2 regions of the Pseudoalteromonas sp. R3 genome follow, and region 1 is predicted to be linked to the other one. Evidence: riboswitches for the same ligand, from Rfam matches in the RefSeq annotation. Region 1 holds a riboswitch; the other holds the start of a gene.
The links. Region 1 has a riboswitch for lysine ahead of lysC (lysine-sensitive aspartokinase 3). Riboswitches for the same ligand answer to the same signal wherever they lie in the genome.
Positions count from the first base shown of each region.

Region 2: linked by a shared signal. The riboswitch ahead of dapA (4-hydroxy-tetrahydrodipicolinate synthase) and the one ahead of lysC (lysine-sensitive aspartokinase 3) in region 1 are both predicted to bind lysine.

Region 1 is NZ_CP034835.1:2,629,563-2,635,326, reverse strand. Features, by position in the region: gene ELR70_RS16460 (hypothetical protein) at 1-1,017, opposite strand, end outside; gene nhaD (sodium:proton antiporter NhaD) at 1,175-2,422, shown strand; lysine riboswitch at 2,540-2,713, shown strand; gene lysC (lysine-sensitive aspartokinase 3) at 2,798-4,144, shown strand; gene ELR70_RS16445 (DUF924 family protein) at 4,235-4,765, shown strand; gene ELR70_RS16440 (sodium-dependent transporter) at 4,949-5,764, shown strand, end outside.
Region 2 is NZ_CP034835.1:4,120,224-4,125,987, forward strand. Features, by position in the region: gene ELR70_RS23175 (TraB/GumN family protein) at 148-1,029, shown strand; gene ELR70_RS23180 (hypothetical protein) at 1,126-1,740, shown strand; gene ELR70_RS23185 (response regulator) at 1,724-3,478, opposite strand; lysine riboswitch at 3,652-3,828, shown strand; gene dapA (4-hydroxy-tetrahydrodipicolinate synthase) at 3,942-4,838, shown strand; gene ELR70_RS23195 (2,3,4,5-tetrahydropyridine-2,6-dicarboxylate N-succinyltransferase) at 4,849-5,589, shown strand; gene ELR70_RS23200 (PLP-dependent decarboxylase) at 5,589-5,764, shown strand, end outside.

The DNA.
Region 1 (5,764 bases):
CGAATAATCGGGAATGTTGGGGCTCTGATAAGCGGGCACATCCTGTTGATCGGGTAGCTGATATTCTTCGTGTTCAAACTCGCTGAGGCTGGCCATATAAGCCACCATATGGCGCTGCTGGCCGAGGCTGAAACGCTGAATGTCTGAGACAAAATGCGGCTGTACCGGCGCAAGCATACGATCAACGCCATTTTTACGGATCAGGCCCAGCACTTTGGCCGCCTGACGTGTAATAAGCGTGTTGCGTCTGAGCTCTTCACGCAGTGGCATCAACATATCGGCGCTTTTACCTAAACTTTCGCGGCCGATTAAGTGCATATCGAGGATCCGAGTACGCAGTTGCTCAAGCATACGTTTGTCCTGAGCGCCCCGGCCCAGTTGCTCAATTTGCGCAATTTGTTCACTGATCTGATGCTCAATGGTGGTGAAGCAGGCCTGAAAGGGGCCATGAATATCCACCATTTCCAGCATAGGTTCGATGTATTCGTCAAATGCCTCAATCACGGCCCGGTAGCGTTTTTGCAAAGACAAGTTGCCCTGATCGGACTTTGCCTGCTCGACCAGGTTCATGATGGCGCTTTCATTATGATGATAGAGCTTGACGATTTTACGCACCCGCTCATCCATAATGCGACTGAAGCGGCGCAGCTCACTGTGGTCGCCCTCATCACCTGCCTGAGCTAAGCGTTCACCCAGACGTTGCAGATCTTTGACTAATACTGTGATTTCTTCTGCTAGCCCAAGATGCTCTTCTTGTAACAAAAAGCTGGCAAAGTCGGCCACTGCACGGTTAATCTCGAGCTGTGACGATTTGGCCAGAGGAATAATAACTTCCTGGTTGAGCAAGCGATTGGTTTCTTTATAGATACGCTCACTTGACCAGTTGGGATTTTTTAGTTTGATGATGTTTTGCACATCTTTGAGGCTGAAATCGGCCATCTTAAAGCGTTTAAAAAGCAGCTCCAGGACGCCCCAGTGTTCATTCAGCGTATTTAATACTTTTTTGGCTGGGATCATAGCTTTCCAGTGTGTATCAATTTTGTGACGGTATCAGGTAAGAAAATTGTCATAATGTGTAACTACTCGTGGCACAGAATGCGGCTAAGTGATAGACTCCGCGCCGATTACGTTACCCTTCACAATTTTTACTTTTAATTACAGGTTGTTTACGCATATGGTCACGCCCATTATCCTAACCCTGATAGCGGTCGCATTTGTGCTTATCGTTATAGAGGATATTATCCATGTAAACAAGGCCAAAACGACCCTTTTTTTTGGCACTTTATGTTGGATTATCCTATTTATCTCCCCACTTCATGGCGAAAGCTCAGAAACTATACAACATCAACTCGATCACAACATTCTTGAAATCGCCACCTTATGGTTATTCCTGATGGCTGCGATGACCTTTGTTGCCTATCTGAACTCCAAAGGTTTTATTCAAAACATTGTCCATCGGGTGATGCCAACGCAGATCAGTGAACGCAAAATGATGTTTCTGGTGGGTGGCTTCGCTTTCTTGTTTTCTTCGATTTCTGACAATATTACTGCAACACTTATCTCGCTGGCGGTGGTGATGTCGTTGAAACTCGATCCGAAGAAGCTTATCAAGTATGCCACATTGATCATCTTTAGTGTTAACTCGGGCGGCGTGTCTTTGATCACCGGTGATGTGACCACACTGATGATATTCCTCGCTGGTAAGGTAACGATCCCTGACTTGTTATTGCTGGTGGCGCCTTCCATTGTCAGCGTACTCTTGCTGGCAACCATGCTGTCTATGGGAATGAAAGATCAGCTGGTATTCGAAAAGCAAGCACTACGCAGAATAGAGAAAACAGACATCACGATCGCGGTGATCTTTATGACGACCGTACTCACCACGCTGTATCTGAGCGTGCAATATCAGGTCCCGCCGATGCTGACTTTCTTGTGTGGCTTGTCTGTGATGTTTTTGATGGCGCAGTTCTTGATGCGCAAGAAAGACGTCAATAAAAAGATCATCGATTATATTCGTGAAATTGAGTACGACACCTTGCTGTTTTTTGTGGGTGTACTTCTGCTGGTTGGGGCGCTAAAAGAGGTGGGTGTCCTGAATATGTTTACTCAATTATATGAATTCATAGACCCTCAGTACGCTAGCTATCTGGTCGGCCTGATGAGTGCCGCGGTTGATAACGTGCCGCTGACGGCCGCTTTGCTCAAAGCTGACATCGTAATGAGTCCACAGCAATGGCTGACCTTTACCTATGCGACGGGTGTGGGCGGCTCTATGCTGATCATCGGCTCGGCGGCAGGGATCATAGCAATGAGTAAAGTAAAAGCTTTAACCTTTACGAGTTACTTAAGAATGAGCCTGTATTTGTTAATTGCCTACACGGCAGGTTATGCCGGTGCTTTCTTTATGGGACAATTTATTTAATCTTTGATGACAGAGTCAATTTTATACTTGACACCTAGACGTCTAAAAGATACCTTTTTCAAGCCCGCTCAAAATGCGGGCTTTTATTTTGCCTGGATTCAGTTAATTCCCGGCAAGATAAGCAGAAGAGGCGCGATGCTTAGGTAGCTGATGTGAGGTGACGATAACCCGTGACCATCAGTGAGGGAGGTACTCGCCGAGGAAAACCATGCTACGTCGGCATGATTTTTCGGTCCTGGAGGTTGAATCCTCGGGACTGTCACCGTTTTCAGGTGGAGAGCTTCTGGCAGAGGTCATTTCTTTATGGTTAGTCCATCCTATTGCCAAGTTCTCCTTATTGATGTTGATCGCCGCGTGTGATCCCAAGGAGATAAAATGAATTCCCAGTATGTCGTTGCTAAATTTGGCGGCACCAGTGTTGCAAACTTCGAAGCCATGCAGCGATGCGCCGCAATTATCCATGACAACCCCGATGTCCGTGTGGTCGTCGTCAGTGCCAGCGCTGGTGTGACGAATCACCTGGTGACTCTGACGCATCAAAAAGTCGATGCGGCTGAGCGCGAGTCGCTGTTTCAGTCTGTGATGGAGATCCAGCAGGACATACTGGCATGTCTGACACTCGATCCAGATCTGGAAGTGGGTTTTAACGAGACAAAAGACGCTTTTTATGCGCTGGCTCAATTACCCGCACTGGACGCGCAACAATGTGACGAGATGCTGAGCTTCGGAGAGCGATTTTCTTCTTACCTATTCACTCAGGTACTCAGAAATTTAGGCGTTGCCAGTAGCCGTTTTGATGTACGTCAGGTGCTGAAAACCGACCGCCAGTTTGGTAAAGCTGTACCCGATGTGGCTGCAACGCGTGACGCAGCCTCGGCCCATCTGACGCCGCTACTGGCAGAGCAGGTGGTGGTGACTCAGGGCTTTATTGGTAGTGACAATCAGGGCCAAACTACCACATTAGGGCGGGGCGGCTCAGATTATAGTGCGGCGCTACTTGCCGAGGCTATTGCTGCGCAAAGCGTGCATATCTGGACTGATGTTGTGGGTATCTTCAGCACAGATCCGCGTCTTTGCCATAAAGCACGGCCGATTGCCCGGCTGAGTTTCGATGAAGCTGCTGAAATGGCGACCTTTGGTGCTAAAGTGCTGCACCCCGCGACTATCTTGCCAGCCAGTCGCAGTGGTATTTCGGTATTTGTTGGCTCGAGCAGAGATCCCCATGCCGGTGGCACCTGGATTGAAAAGAATAACCGTTCTGAGCCGGGTATTCGCGCGGTAACTCAGCGTAAAAATCAAATCTTACTAACCCTGAAAAGCCCCGAAATGCTGTTAGCCAGTGGTTTTCTGGCACGCATCTTCACTATTTTAAGTGCACACAATATCTCGGTTGACCTGGTTACTACCTCGGAGATCAGCGTTGCGTTGACGCTCGACAATGCACCCAACGCTACTCGTCCGGAATTGGCTCAGGCTTGTCTGGATGAGCTGGGTGAGTTCTGTCAGGTCAGCGTTGAGAACAATCTTACCCTGGTAGCCATGATTGGTTCTGAAATTCAGTTGCGCCATGGTGAAGCGAGCCTGATGCAGGTGCTGGCTGATTTTAATATTCGCTTGATCTGCCATGGGGCGAGTCGCCATAACCTGTGCTTTTTGGTTGAACAAACCGAATCGGACGCGGTGGTTCAGGCTATTCACAGCCGGTTACTTGAAGCCGCATAAATCAGGCGTATGCTAAGTCTGACTGGACACATCATCCGGAGCGGGTAATACTCGCTCTGAAAGCAAAATTACTTACTCACAGGTGTGTCCATGGAATATCAGGAAATTTATCAGTTCTGGTTTGTCGAATGTCAGGAGCAGGACTGGTGGCAAAAATCGGCCCAGTTTGATAACAAAATTACAGCGAGATTTGCACAGTTACACCAGCAGGCCATGGCAGGTGAGTTGGCAGATTGGCGCAAAACTGCGGTCGGGTCGCTGTGCGAGATCATTGTGCTGGATCAGTTTTCCCGCAATATGTTCCGTGATACACCCGCCGCCTTTGCGAGCGACCCACTGGCATTGTGCCTGGCACAACATGCCATTGAAAAAGGCTTTGATCAACAGTTGGAGAAAACCCAGCGTACTTTTATGTATTTACCTTATATGCACAGCGAGAGCCTTAAAGTACATCAGCAGGCGGATGCCTTGTTTAAGTCCTTACCCAATTACGAGTTTGAGCTCGCGCACAAAAAAATCATTGAGCAATTCGGACGCTACCCCCACCGAAACGCCATTTTAGGCAGGGAGTCGAGTCCTGAAGAATTGGCTTTTTTGCAAACGCCTGGTTCGAGTTTTTAAGTCAAGCTCTGAGGTGTTTCCCGGTTCTCTACATCATGTCAGTAAGCACAATACCGTCCTGATTTGAGCGCGCAAATGCTTACCACTTCTGGCTGTTCCGATTTGCTCTAACTGACACTCGCAATTTGTTTACAAGTGCGTATAATCGCCAGTCTACAACAATAATTAACTTGGCATTCGATTATGGCTCAAGTGCGTGAAGGTTTTCAAAGCCGTCTGGGCTTTGTATTAGCGGCAGCCGGTGCGGCAGTCGGACTTGGTAATATTTGGGGATTTCCCACTCAGGCAGCGAACCACGGTGGTGGGGCGTTTTTGCTGGTCTATTTTATCGTTATTTTCTTACTGGCATTACCGGCTTTGTACACCGAGTTGTATTTGGGCCATCAGGCACAGGCCAACCCGGTTAAAGCATTGAAACAAGCCTGGCAGGAAAAGCAGCCTAAAATTGGTACATCTGCGGGTTACATCGGCCTTGCCGGTGCCATTGTGATGCTCAGTTTCTATTCTATTGTAGCCGGCTGGATGTTGGCACATTCGCTCGAGCCGCTTGCACGTTTAGTTGGCTGGGATGAAGCCAGCGCTTTTCTGTCCGGTGATTCGACTTTACGGAACTTTATCTTTACCCCACTGATGCTGCTGTTGACGGCTGGCATTATATTACAGGGGGTGAAGTCGGGAATTGAAACCTGGTCACGTCGACTCATGCCAGTGCTACTTATGCTGTTGATAGCGTTAATCGCTTATATGGGCACGCTGGAAGGCGCAGCAGCTGGGTTTAAAGCTTACCTTGTGCCCGATTTTAGTAAAATTGGCGATCCCGAATTGATCATTGCAGCCATGGGGCAGGCGTTTTTCTCTTTATCTTTGGGGGTTGGCTGTATGATGATTTATGGCTCTTACCTGAGACCAAATGAAAACCTGCCAAAACTGACTTTTAGCGTGGCAATGCTGGATACCGGCGTGGCTTTTCTGGCAGGGCTTTTGATCATTCCGGCTTTG
Region 2 (5,764 bases), 1.5 Mb from region 1:
CCAATTTGAAAACTCACCTCACCTTAAAGCCAAAGAGAGTATTTTTTCTCACACGATTCATCCTTACGCGTAACAACATTAAATTTTTATGATTTACTCCGGGAATTGATTATGATGTACCCACTTTAATCGTATTCGGAGGGAGCCATGCCCCATCTTACTCGCCTGACCCTGCTGTTCTTTGTGCTCGTTGTGTCACTACTCAGTCACCCTGTCACAGCAAAACCAGCTCTGTGGAGTGTGGAAAAAAACGGCGTTACCTCTTATTTATTTGGTACCGTTCATGTTGGTGACGCGTCTATGGAGGGGTTAGATAAACGCCTCAAAACAGCCATAGCCAACAGCCAAACTGTGGTGGTCGAGCTAAACACCAAAGCCATCACCGCAGCACAGCTACAGCGCAGAACCTTGCCATTCATGCTGCTTGAACAAGGGCAGACACTAAGAACCAATTTGACACCCGAAACCTACAAACAAGTTGAGCAGTATTTATCAGCACGTGACATCAAGATAGAGCTGTTCAATCATTATCAACCCTGGTTTGTGATGCTCACTATTTTACAACTGGAGTACACCAAAGCAGGCTTCGGTGAAGAATTTGGCATTGACGGGCAAGTCATAGAGTATGCAACTCAGCTCAACAAGCCAATCATGGAGTTGGAAAGTCTTGAGCAACAGCTCACCATATTCACAGCGCTAAGCACGCAAAGTGACGCCATGATAGTCGACACACTCAAGCAGGTTAAAGACTTTGACCGCTACTTCACCAAGATGCTCTCGGCATGGAAAAAAGGCGACTATCAACAGCTTAATGAGTTTTATGATATGAGTTTTGATAACACTCAGTACGGCCAACAGGCAGAGCAAGTCATGCTTATTCAGCGTAACAATGCCTGGGTGCAAACACTCACACCCAAGCTCGTCAACAACGCCCACTTTATTGCTGTCGGTGCACTACACTTGCCCCAGGAACATGGCTTGATCAGTCAATTCCAAAACCTGGGTTTCAAGGTGCAACGCATCTATTAACCATCTGAAAAGCGACTTTTTTGAGTCGCTTTTAAACCTTTGGGCTTTCATGTGCGTCACACAGATATCAATACGACACCAACAAAGGACAACAGGATGAGAAGCAATCTGATCACTGCCGCACTACTGGTACTGAGCGCAACAACTCAGGCTAATGAAACACGCACGTTAACCCATTCCTTCGACATAGCTGACAGCTCAGAGCTGGAAATTCAATTTCCGATAGGCAAGCTGAAAACGGTGAGTCATTCAGGTAAAACGATCGATGTAACCATTGAACTGGAGCCCGCTGAACACGATATAGACTGGTTGCCAGACGCATTGGCTGACGTACAGTTAGACAGCCGCCGCGAGGGAGATGACCTGAACCTGAGCATCAATAATAAGTATGTAAAACAAAGCTGGATAGTTAAAGTCCCAGACTCAATGGAACTCGATATTGAGATTGACGTAGGTAACGTCAAACTCCTCGGTTTACGCAATGACGCAGATGTTGAAATTGGCGTTGGCAATGTCAATATTGAGACTGCGGCTGGCGATTTTCGTCGGGTACGCTTCGATGCCGGCGTAGGGAAAACGCGCTTATCTGACATGCCAGGAGAGGTTGATACCGAGCGCAACATGGTAGGTGAAACGCTGCGTTATCGCGGTAAAGGCGAGCACAGCATTGATGTTGAAGTCGGTGTTGGCAACATCACTTTGCGCCGTTAGCAGACAAGATTTTAATCAGAGCCCGCTCCAGGGCATCTTGCTCCACTGGCTTAAACAAATAATCGGTCGCGCCCAGCTGCATGGCCGATTTAATTGCCTGCTCAGAGGTATTGGCCGTCAGCACCAGAATAGGAGTCGACAGTGCCAGCGTCTGACGAATTTCTTTTATTGCTTTAAACCCATCCATGATCGGCATATTCAGATCCATCAGAATGACATCGAAAGACTGATGAGCCAGTACCTCAATTGCTTGTCCACCGTGGCTGGCATGGATACTGGTTAACTCCAGACTCTCAAGCATTTTTTCGATGATTTTTGCATTAAGCAGGTTATCCTCGACCAGTAACACTTTACAGCGGGTAATGCCGAGTGCCTGATCCGGTTCAGGCAGTCGCTTCAGCGGCACGCTCAATGACGCTTTAGTGCCATGAGGCTGGCGAGCGACAAACGTCAACTCGCCAGACATAATTGCCAAAATCAAATTGCAACGCGCCAGTCCCAGCTGTAAGCCCTGAAAGTGATGTCTGTCCAAGTTATTTTCTGTTGGGGGCGCATTCACATGTGCCATATTAAAGCCGGGACCACTGTCTTCTACTTCGCAATAAAAGCGCCAACCCGACTCGTCTTCATCTGGATTAGGCAGCTCAACCCAGGCAGACAAACTCACGATTCCCTGCTCAGTAAATTTTACCGCGTTATCGAGCAACTGCCCGATAACCCAGCTCAAACGTTCGTGATCACACTCAAAAATTTTCTCGGTATGACTACTAAAATGGTAGCTAAAATCTAAGCCTTTTTCTTTGGCGAGCAGACGATAAGTGGCGATGGACTGACCCAGCGTATCCGTTAAGCGCGCCGGATGAAAATTGAGTTCAGGTTGCTGTTCATCAGACAATCTATTGTAGTCTTCCACTGAAGCAATCAGGGCCTTCAGCTGCTGTGCCGCTTTATTAGCCTGTGCCAGATAGCCCTCTCGCTGAGACTCCTGATACAAATGCAAATATCCCAGCACTGCCTGCAAAGGCGTGCGTAATTCATGGCTGGCGCGGGCCAAAAACATCGCCCGGCTTTGATTAGCATGTTCTGCTTTCAGACGCGTTTGCTGTAAACGCTCAATTGCGCTGGCAATACTGCGCTCCATCGGAAAAAATATCCATTTGATCTCAGCAATTAGCAACGCCAGCCCTACCAGCCACATCAGTAATTGCAGATTCCTCAGTTTTTCAATTTTCTGATTCGCTGACTGTTCGAACAACAGCACAGCATGATCTAAATCTTGTAGCAGTAATTGAGAGCGGGTATGGATCTCCTGGATCTGGTCCGGGCTAGGTTGCTCAGCGGTGTTTGAGAGCAAAGATAAATACTGATTTAACTGGTTGTTCAAATCCCCGGGCTGCTCAAAATACCAGGCAGACAGTTCGGCGTTCAGATGCACAAAATCCTCGCCATCACGCATAGTCAAAAAGTCGTGGTTACTTTGTAGCAGCTGCAACGCGTTGCTCAAAGCCTGAAGGTCAGCAGCAACATTGCGCTCACGCATAATGATCACATATTCCAAATGCAACGCCGCTTTTTGCGATAGCATGCGCTGCATACCAGCAACATTGATCACTCTGGCAGCCTGCTTTTGCTGGTCCAGTAAATACAGGGTCAGGCCGGTTGTCATGGTCAGCAACAGCAACATAATAACCAGCGCCACCAGGTATTTCAGGCGATAGCGTGTAACCAGATTGTTCAAATCATCCCTCCACTTGCCAGTCGATTCGTCCAGACTCCTGACTCATTCCCAGTTTAGATTAAATTTCAAACTTTTGCCGACGGCGACTTGACACCCAGACGGCCAAAATGTTTCAATGCGCCCGTACCCTATTTTATCCAGACGGCCATACATACAAGATGTATGGGTGTCTTAGGGCTGGAAGAGGTGCGTTATTCAGGTATTTGAGTGGAGGAGAGCAAACTCCCGAGAAACTCAAAGAGGGGAATTAACGCCGAGAAGTATTGTGTTTTGCTTACACTGTGCTTCGGGCGACTGGGCTGAATCCCAGCGACTGTCACCAACACATTTGGTGGAGAGCTTCTGGTCTTAGAAACAATATGGCCAGCGGCCTATTCTTTTTAAGTCCATTGCTCTTCGAATTTTAAACGGTTCGGAGCGGGACACTTCCCTGACTACCGGGCCAGCAAGAAGTTCGGTAGAGATGAAATCACACACTTTGCAACCTGAACAGTTATCTGACTACCCGTTATGGACGGCTTTAGTTACGCCTTTTGATGCGTACGATCAGGTCGATTACCACAGCTTAGAGCAACTCGTTGCGCAGCAAGTCGAAGCAAACAATGGCATCTTGCTGTTGGGAAGCACCGGTGAGGGATTAGCCCTGACCCTTGCTGAACAACGAAAAATCGTTGAGTTTGTTTGTGCGTTGGAGCCACAGGTACCCATTATGGTTGCAGTTGGCGGCATCAACCTGTCAGCCCAGCTAGAGTGGGTTGAGTTTTGCAATACACAAAACATTGATGCCCTGCTACTGGGCTCCCCACTCTATGCCAAGCCCGGCGTAGTTGGCCAGACTCAGTGGTTCGATGCGCTACTGTGCGCCACTTCACTGCCATGTATGTTATACAACGTTCCTGGTCGCAGTGCCGTTGCCATTGCCCCTGAAGTGCTGACTAATCTGGCACATCATGACAATTTGTGGGCACTCAAAGAAGCCAGCGGTGACATTGCCACGTTTGAATCCTTCCGCCGTGCGCTGCCAAAACTGGCAATTTACAGCGGTGACGATGCATTGCTTCCCTACTTTGCTCAGGCAGGTGCTGTCGGCCTGGTGTCGGTGGCATCCAACGCCTGGCCAGCTCAAACCGCCGAGTTTGTACGCCGCGCACTCAGTGGCACCAGTCCAAACCTGTTTACCACTTGGGCCGACGCCATCAGCAGCCTGTTTGCCGTTGCTAACCCCATCCCGGTAAAAGCACTCATGCACCTGCAAGGTAATCTGGCAACGCCTCACCTCAGGCCGCCACTGACGCACCTGGAACTAACCAATAATGCGGCTCTGAGCGCCGCCAACGAACAGATTTTATCCTGGAATTAAGAGAATCCCTATGACCTGGTCAACACTTTTAGATAATTTAGAAAATGGCTCACAACGTGCGGCAAGCCAAGATGAGCATGGTAACTGGCATGCTAACGTCGAAGTAAAAGAAGGTATTCTGGCAGCATTTCGTGCCGGTCAAAATACAGAATATCCAGGCGGTTTTGTAGACAAAGACAACTTGGCACCGCGTGGTTTCTCAGCCGATGATGCGGTACGTATGGTTCCTGGTGGCAGTAGTGTGCGCCGCGGCGCTTATGTTGCGCCTGGCACCATTATCATGCCGCCAGCTTATGTCAATATCGGCGCTTACATAGACAGCGGCACTATGGTCGACAGTCATGCATTGGTTGGCTCCTGTGCTCAGATAGGTAAGAACGTTCACCTTAGTGCCGCAGTGCAGATCGGTGGCGTGCTAGAGCCTGTCGGTGCCAGCCCGGTTGTAGTGGAAGACGACGCCTTCATCGGTGCAGGATGCGTACTGGTTGAAGGCGTAGTCGTGAAGCAAGGTGCAGTGTTGGCACCTGGTGTTCGTCTGTCTGCCAGTATTCCGGTTTACGACTGCGTTAATGAGCGTACACTAGACAAGGGCGAAGCCATTCCCCCGTTTGCCATTGTTATCCCTGGCTCGCGTCCGGCTTCCAGTGACTGGGCCAAAGCCCAGGGGCTGAGCATGTCCTGTGCTTTGATAGTCAAATATCGTGACGAACAAAGTGACGCATCATTAGAGCTCGAAGAGGTGCTTCGCTAATGTTAGCCTTGAGTACGCCTTTGCGCGAGCAACTTAATACGCTGTGCACAGAGCAAAACAATTGTGACCTGGCAACGCCCTTTTTTGTCTATGATCTCGATGCGCTGCACGCCCATGTAAGCCGCCTTACCACCCAGGATGTGGTAAAACTCTGGTACGCGGTCAAAGCCAACCC